2 regions of the Mumia qirimensis genome follow, and region 1 is predicted to be linked to the other one. Evidence: predicted binding sites of a transcription regulator. Region 1 holds the regulator's gene; the other holds the start of a gene.
The links. The regulator LexA, encoded in region 1, represses DNA repair genes until DNA is damaged. The targets are predictions, from matches to a motif close to TCGAACANNTGTTCGA.
Positions count from the first base shown of each region.

Region 1 (3,398 bases):
TCAGCGTGCACGCGCGCGAGTGCCTGGGCGCGAGCCGGTGCCCGTACGCGGGGGAGTGCTTCGCCGAGGCCGCTCGCGACCACGCGGCGGACGCCGACCTCGTCGTCACCAACCACGCGCTGCTCGCGATCGACGCGATCGACGGCGTCCCGATGCTTCCGGAGTACGACACCGTGGTCGTCGACGAGGCCCACGAGCTCGTCGCCCGCGTGACCCAGGCGTCGACCGCCGACCTGTCGCCGCCGATGGTGGAGCGCGCGGCGAGGCGAGCGCGCTCGTTCGTACGCGGCCGCGAGGCGGACGACCTCGAGGACGCGTCCGACGCCTTGCGCGACGCACTCGAGGCGACCGGGCCCGGCCGGATCGCGTCACCGTCCGACCAGCTCGCCGATGCGCTCTCGCTCGTCCGTGACGCTGCGCGCGACTGTCACTCGTCGATGCCGAAGGAGCCGAAGGAGTCCGGCGACGGTGACGCCGCTCGCCAGCAGGCGAAGGCGATGGTCGACGACGTGCGCAAGGTCGCCGAGCGCATGGCTGCCGCGTCCGAGTCAGACGTCCTGTGGCTGGCAGAGCGTGACGGGTCCCGAGGTGGCAACGAGCTGCGGATCGCACCGATCGACGTCGCGCTCACCCTGCGCGACAAGCTGTTCGGCGAGAACACGGTCGTCATGACGAGCGCGACGCTCAAGCTGGGTGGCGGGTTTGATCCGGTCGCCCGCACCGTCGGCCTGTGGGGTGCGGACAAGGTCGAGGAGGGTGAGGTGCCCGCGCCGCAGGGCGCCGGCAAGGCCGATGCGTCCGATGACGACGTCGCCGACGACCGCGAGTCCGGCGACGACAGGATCGGCGGTTTCGCGTGGCGCGCCATCGACGTGGGCTCGCCGTTCGACTACGCGAAGCAGGGCATGCTCTACGTCGCGCGACACCTGCCGCCGCCCGGGCGCGACGGGATGGGCGGCGCGACGACCGACGAGATCGTCGACCTCGTACGCGCTGCCGGAGGACGGACTCTGGGCTTGTTCTCGTCGCGTCGGGGTGCGGAGGCCGCGACCGAGGCGGTGCGCGAACGCATGCCCGACCTCGAGGTGCTCTGCCAAGGCGACGCGCAGTTGCCGGAGCTGGCCCGCAGGTTCGTCGAGGACCCTCGGACCTGCCTCTTCGGGACACTGAGCCTGTGGCAGGGCATCGACCTGCCAGGGGCCACGTGCCAGCTGGTGATCATCGACCGCATCCCGTTCCCGAGGCCCGACGACCCGTTGATGAGCGCGCGTCAGCGTCTCGTCGAACGGCAGGGCGGTAACGGCTTCATGCAGGTCGCCGCGACCCATGCCGCGCTCCTGCTGGCGCAGGGAGCGGGGCGGTTGATCCGGCGCGCCGACGACCGCGGCGTGGTCGCGGTGCTCGACTCGCGTCTGGCGACGGCACGGTACGGCAGCTTCTTGGCGTCGTCGATGCCGCCGATGTGGCGGACCGTGGACCGTGCCCAGGTGCTCTCCGCGCTCCAGCGCCTGGACGCCGCTGCGTCCTGATCTCGCCGGCGCGCGAGGGGGCACGGGACCGAGGGGATCCCGCGCCCCCGCACACGGCGCGCGGGGTCAGACGCGCCGCATGACCGTGGTGACCTTGCCGAGGATCGTGGCGTCAGTGCCGTCGATGGGCTCGTACGCGGGGTTGTGCGGCAGCAGCCACACCTCGCCGTTCTTGCGCTGCAGGGTCTTGACCGTCGCCTCCCCGTCGATCAGCGCGGCGACGATCTCGCCGTTCTCGGCGGTCGGCTGCTGACGGATCACGACGTAGTCGCCGTCGCAGATCGCTGCCTCGACCATCGAGTCGCCGCGGACCTCGAGCATGAAGAGCGTGCCGTCGCCGACCAAAGTGCGGGGGAGCGGCATGACCTCTTCGACGCGCTCCTCGGCGAGGATCGGCCCGCCTGCTGCGATGCGGCCGACCATCGGGACGTACGCGGGGGCGGGGCGGGCGTCGCCGGCGCCGGTGTCGTCGAACCCGAAGTCGAGCGCGTCGCCGATCGAACGGCGCGCCGCGAGCACGTCCGGGAGGAACACCTCGATCGCGCGCGGCCGGTTGGGGTCGCGACGCACGAACCCGTTGCGTTCGAGGACCTTGAGCTGGTGGGCGACCGAGGAGACGCTGGCAAGACCGACCGCGGCGCCGATCTCGCGCATGCTCGGCGGATAGCCGCGCTGCTCGATGGACTCGCGGATGATCTCGAGGACTCGGCGCTGGCGAGGGGTCAGGCCACTCGCGTCCGGCGGTCCGTCGGGGAGCTCGGAAACCTCGGCTTTGGTCATGGGCCTGACATTAGACCCGGCCGACGACACGATCAAACATATGTTCGATCAGCGTGTCGACGCCGACACGTCGAAAGTTTGTTCGAACGGGTCCTTCAAAAGTGTCACCGGGTGTGGTTATCTTCGTACGCATGTTCGATCGAACGCCTGTTCGGCTCAGGCTCCGGGCTCCGGGCTGATCGCCTACCTCGCGTCGGTCGGACAGGCCCCACGAGTCCGAGACACGGAGGACACGATGAGCACCGTCCGCACCACCCTTGATCGCCCCGCCGGCCACGCCGGAGACCTCGAGCGCGCCGACCGCACGGTCGTCGCGCTCGACACGCCGTTGATGCGCGCCGTCGAGCGCCATCCTGCCGGGCGGGCGCTCGTCGACGGTCCCCGGACGGCGCCGCGCTCCGCACCTCCTCGGCCGACTCCGCGTCCCGCCTCCCGGCCCGCCTACCGGTTGACGCGACGAGGTCGCCTCGCCGTCTTCGCTGCGGCGCTGCTCGCTGTGGGCGGTCTGACCGTCGGGTTGGGGACGCAGGTGATCGCCACCTCCGACGCCGGCGATCCGGTGCCGAGCCGGGCGGTCGTGGTCCAGCCGGGCGAGACCGTCTGGGACCTTGCTGCCGACGCCAACCCGAGCGGCGACATCCGTGAGACCGTCCACGACATCGCCGAGCTCAACTCGCTCGAGAGTGCAGGCGAGGTCGCGGCAGGCTCGACCATCTACATCCCGCTCTACTGAGTCGATCGGTCTACCGACCGTGGCCGGGCGCTTCGACCTCAACGATGTCGCGCATCCACGCGCCGATGGCGGCCATATCGGTGAGGACGTCATCGCGGGTGCATGCCGGAGCACCTTCGTCCCACTCGGCCACCACGGCGTACGCAAGCGTCCGGGCGGGGCCGGAGACCAGGCCGACGTCTCCCCGGACGGTGGAGATCGTGCCGGTCTTGTTCCACAGCACGATTCCCCGGTCCGGTTCGGCGTGAGCGAGGGGGTCCAGTCCGAAGGCGCTCGCGACCATCGACAGGTCGGTGTTCGTGGCGAGCCAACCGGTCACGTGCTCGCTCACGGCGGACGAGATGACCTCGCGGCGG
Region 1 covers NZ_CP162023.1:2,743,446-2,746,843, reverse strand. The annotation lists gene AB3M34_RS13230 (ATP-dependent DNA helicase) at 1-1,529, shown strand, start outside; gene lexA (transcriptional repressor LexA) at 1,596-2,309, opposite strand; gene AB3M34_RS13220 (LysM peptidoglycan-binding domain-containing protein) at 2,545-3,042, shown strand; gene AB3M34_RS13215 (serine hydrolase) at 3,053-3,398, opposite strand, start outside.

Region 2 (3,398 bases), 660 kb from region 1:
GGCGAGCGGAGCCACGGCGTCGACCGCCGTCTCCGCCTCGCGAGCGCTCCAGCCCAGCCCGACGAGCGCTTCGTGCACCGCAGGACGCCAGTCGTCCGCGGCCGGAGACGCCGTGGAGGCGGTGGCGGTCGGCCGCGTCGCGAGACCCGCTGCGCCGATCCGGTCCTTGAGCTCGAGCACGATCCGCTGGGCACCCTTGCGACCGATGCCGGGGACCTTCGTGAGCGCTGCGAGGTCCTCGTTGGCGACGGCGCGCCGCAGACCCTCGGCACCGAGCACGGCGATGATCGCCTGCGCGACCTTCGGGCCCACGCCGCTCGCCGTCTGCGCCAGCTCGAACGTGTCGCGGTCGTCGTCGTCGGCGAACCCGTACAGCGTCATCGAGTCCTCGCGGACGACCAGGCTCGTGGCGACCTGGGCCTGCTCGCCGTGGCGCAGCTCGGCGAGGGTGCCGGGGGTGCACTGGACGAGCATGCCGACGCCTCCCACGTCGAGGACCGCCGAGTCGAGGGCGGTGGACGCGACTGTGCCGCGGACGAACGCGATCATCGTGGCTTCCCTTCAGGGTTGGGGCGGGCCGGCCTCGGGCGCGCCGAGGGAGGTCGTGCGGGGCTCGACCCGGGCGGGAGGTGCGCCGGAGCGCTGGGGATGCGGGACCTGATCGGCTCGGCCGCCGTCCGGACGGGTGCGGACCCACGGCGAGCCGCCGCGACAGCGGCGTCGAGGCGACTGACGGACGTGCCGCGCCAGACGTGGCAGATGGCGAGGGCGAGGGCGTCAGCCGCGTCGGCGGGCTTCGGAGCCTCGTCGAGGCCGAGCAGTCTCGTGACCATCGCCGTCACCTGCGCCTTGTCGGCGCGACCGTTGCCCGTGACTGCTGCCTTCACCTCGCTCGGCGTGTGGAGGACGACCGGGATGCCGTGACGAGCAGCGACGACCATCGCCACGCCACTGGCCTGGGCCGTCCCCATCACGGTCGAGACGTTGTTCTGGGAGAACACACGCTCCACGGCGACCACGTCCGGCTGGTGCGAGGCGATCGCGTCGGCCAGCGCACGCTCGATCGCGAGGAGCCGATGGGCCACGTCGTCGGTCGCCGGTGTCCGGATGACGTCGACCGAGACAGCGCGGAGGGTCCGGCCGACCCGGCCGTCGACGACGCCGACGCCGCAGCGGGTCAGGCCCGGGTCCACGCCCAGGACGCGGAGGGTGCCGGTGCTCACAGCAGCTCGTACAGCGGCGGGGACGAACACATGTTCGACACCCTAGCGGGGCGGGACCGGTTTCGGCGGAGCGACGCGCCGACGGTGAAGGGCCCCTCCGCGGCGTACGCGAAGGGGCCCTGCACGTGCGAGGGACGCCTACTTCTTGAAGGCGTCCTTCACGTTCTCGCCGGCCTTCTTGACGTCGGCCTTGCTCTGATCCGCCTTGCCCTCGGCCTCCTGGCTCTCATCGCCACGGGCCTTGCCCGAGGCCTCCTTGGCCTTGCCTTGGAGGTCCTCAGTCGCGTTCTTGATCTTGTCGTCGAGACCCATGCGTGTCATCTCCTCGAGATCGGGTTCACCCTCTGACCGTACGACGGGTACCCGCCGGTGTCAGATCGATGCGCATCGCCGACCGTGGAGCTAGAGCGCGAAGAACCACGCGTCGACCGAGCCGGCCTGGCCGGGGGTGCGCCAGCCAGCGGCACCACCCTGGCCCGGTCGGTACGGCGCGTGCGGCGGGTCGTCGACGGTGCTCGCGGCCCACGGGAGGGCGTACAGGGCGGCGGCGATCTCCTTGATGCGGCGGTCGGTCTCACGGCGTCGCGGCGCCGGCTCGACGTGCATGACGATGCCGTCGCACGTCACGACGATCGGGCGCATGCCGAGGTCGGAGTCCGAGGGCGGCACGGCCGAGGCCCCGGCGAACTCGGGCATCCACGGGACCGGCTCGCCGAAGTCGGCGTGCTGCCGACGAGCGATGCGCCAGAGAGTTCCACCCGGTCGCAGGATGTCCACGAGGTCATCGTCGCACCGGAGGCGCTCAGTTGGAATGGCTCTTGTGCCTCGCGTCAGGAGGCGGACAACCCGTTGTCGGTCCAGCCGCCACCCTGACCCGGCACGCCCCAGCCACCCGTGGTGCCCGGCCCTGGACCCGGTCGGTACGGCTCGTGCGACGGGTGATTCTTAGTCGGGAGGGCGTACAGCGCGGCGGCGATCTCCTGGATGCGGCGGTCCGTCCCACGACGACCTGGCGCCGGCTCGACGTGGACGACGACGCCGTCGCACGTCACGACGATCGGCCGCCGACCGAGATCGGACCGTGCCGGCGGGCCGGTTGCCGCTCCGGCGAGCTCCGCCATCCAAGGGAGGGGTTCACCGAAGTCGGAGCGCCGACGCGGTGCGATCCGCCAGAAGGTCCCGCCCGGGCGAAGGATGTCCATGAGCGGCATCGTCGCACCGGACGGGAGTCAGGCGGAAGGGCTCCCGGGCTGCTGCTGCCAGTCGCTGCCGAGCTGGTACGGGTCGCCGGTGGTGTCCACGAGCGTCGTTGCGGGTCGGGTCCGGATCTCTTCGCCGATGGCGCGGATCCTGGCACCCGACGCACGCCAGCCCTTCACCCGTTCCGTCCCGACCACGGTGCCACCACGGCGTACGACGAGGGTCCAGCCGACGAAGAGCGCGCGTGCGAGCACGACCACCGGCAGCAGCATGAGCAGGATCGCCAGCTCCAGCCCGACCAGGACGAAGAGGATCGCGCCGGCGACGACCACGGGCAGGACGAAGAGGAGCCAGATCGTCAGCAGGATCGGGTCGTCGGGGACGAACCCGCCCGAGCCTCCACCGCCGGGGAGGTAGTCGAGCAGGTTCTTGGAGCGCATGCGCCACGGCAACCACCGTCGGCGTACGCGCCAGATCACGCCGTCGGCATCACGGACCTTCATGGGGGATCTCCGTACGTCGTCGTTCAGCCGGGTGCTGGGGGTCAGCCGAGCTGCGCCATGACCTCGTCGGACGCGTCGAAGTTCGCGAAGACGTTCTGGACGTCGTCGCTGTCCTCGAGCGCGTCGATGAGGCGCAGCACCTTGCCGGCCGCGTCGGCGTCGACCTCGACCGTCATCGACGGCACGAACGACGACTCGGCCGAGTCGTAGTCGATGCCGGCGTCCTGCAGCGCCGTACGGACGGCGACCACGTCACCGGACTCGCTGATGACCTCGAACGACCCGTCGAGATCGTTCACGTCCTCGGCGCCGGCGTCGAGGACCACCTCGAGGAGGTCGTCCTCGGTGATCGTCCGCTCGCCCTGCTCGGCGGGGACGAGGACGACACCCTTGCGGGAGAACATGTAGGCGACCGAGCCCGGGTCGGCCATGTTGCCGCCGTTGCGGGTCATCGCCGTGCGGACCTCCATGG
Region 2 covers NZ_CP162023.1:2,087,036-2,090,433, reverse strand. The annotation lists gene ruvA (Holliday junction branch migration protein RuvA) at 1-549, opposite strand, end outside; gene ruvC (crossover junction endodeoxyribonuclease RuvC) at 546-1,199, opposite strand; gene AB3M34_RS10060 (CsbD family protein) at 1,362-1,535, opposite strand; gene AB3M34_RS10055 (hypothetical protein) at 1,626-2,000, opposite strand; gene AB3M34_RS10050 (hypothetical protein) at 2,054-2,425, opposite strand; gene AB3M34_RS10045 (hypothetical protein) at 2,453-2,926, opposite strand; gene AB3M34_RS10040 (YebC/PmpR family DNA-binding transcriptional regulator) at 2,968-3,398, opposite strand, start outside.
Region 2: a site for LexA is predicted at 1,246-1,261, ahead of ruvC (crossover junction endodeoxyribonuclease RuvC). Genes of this name have one in related genera too.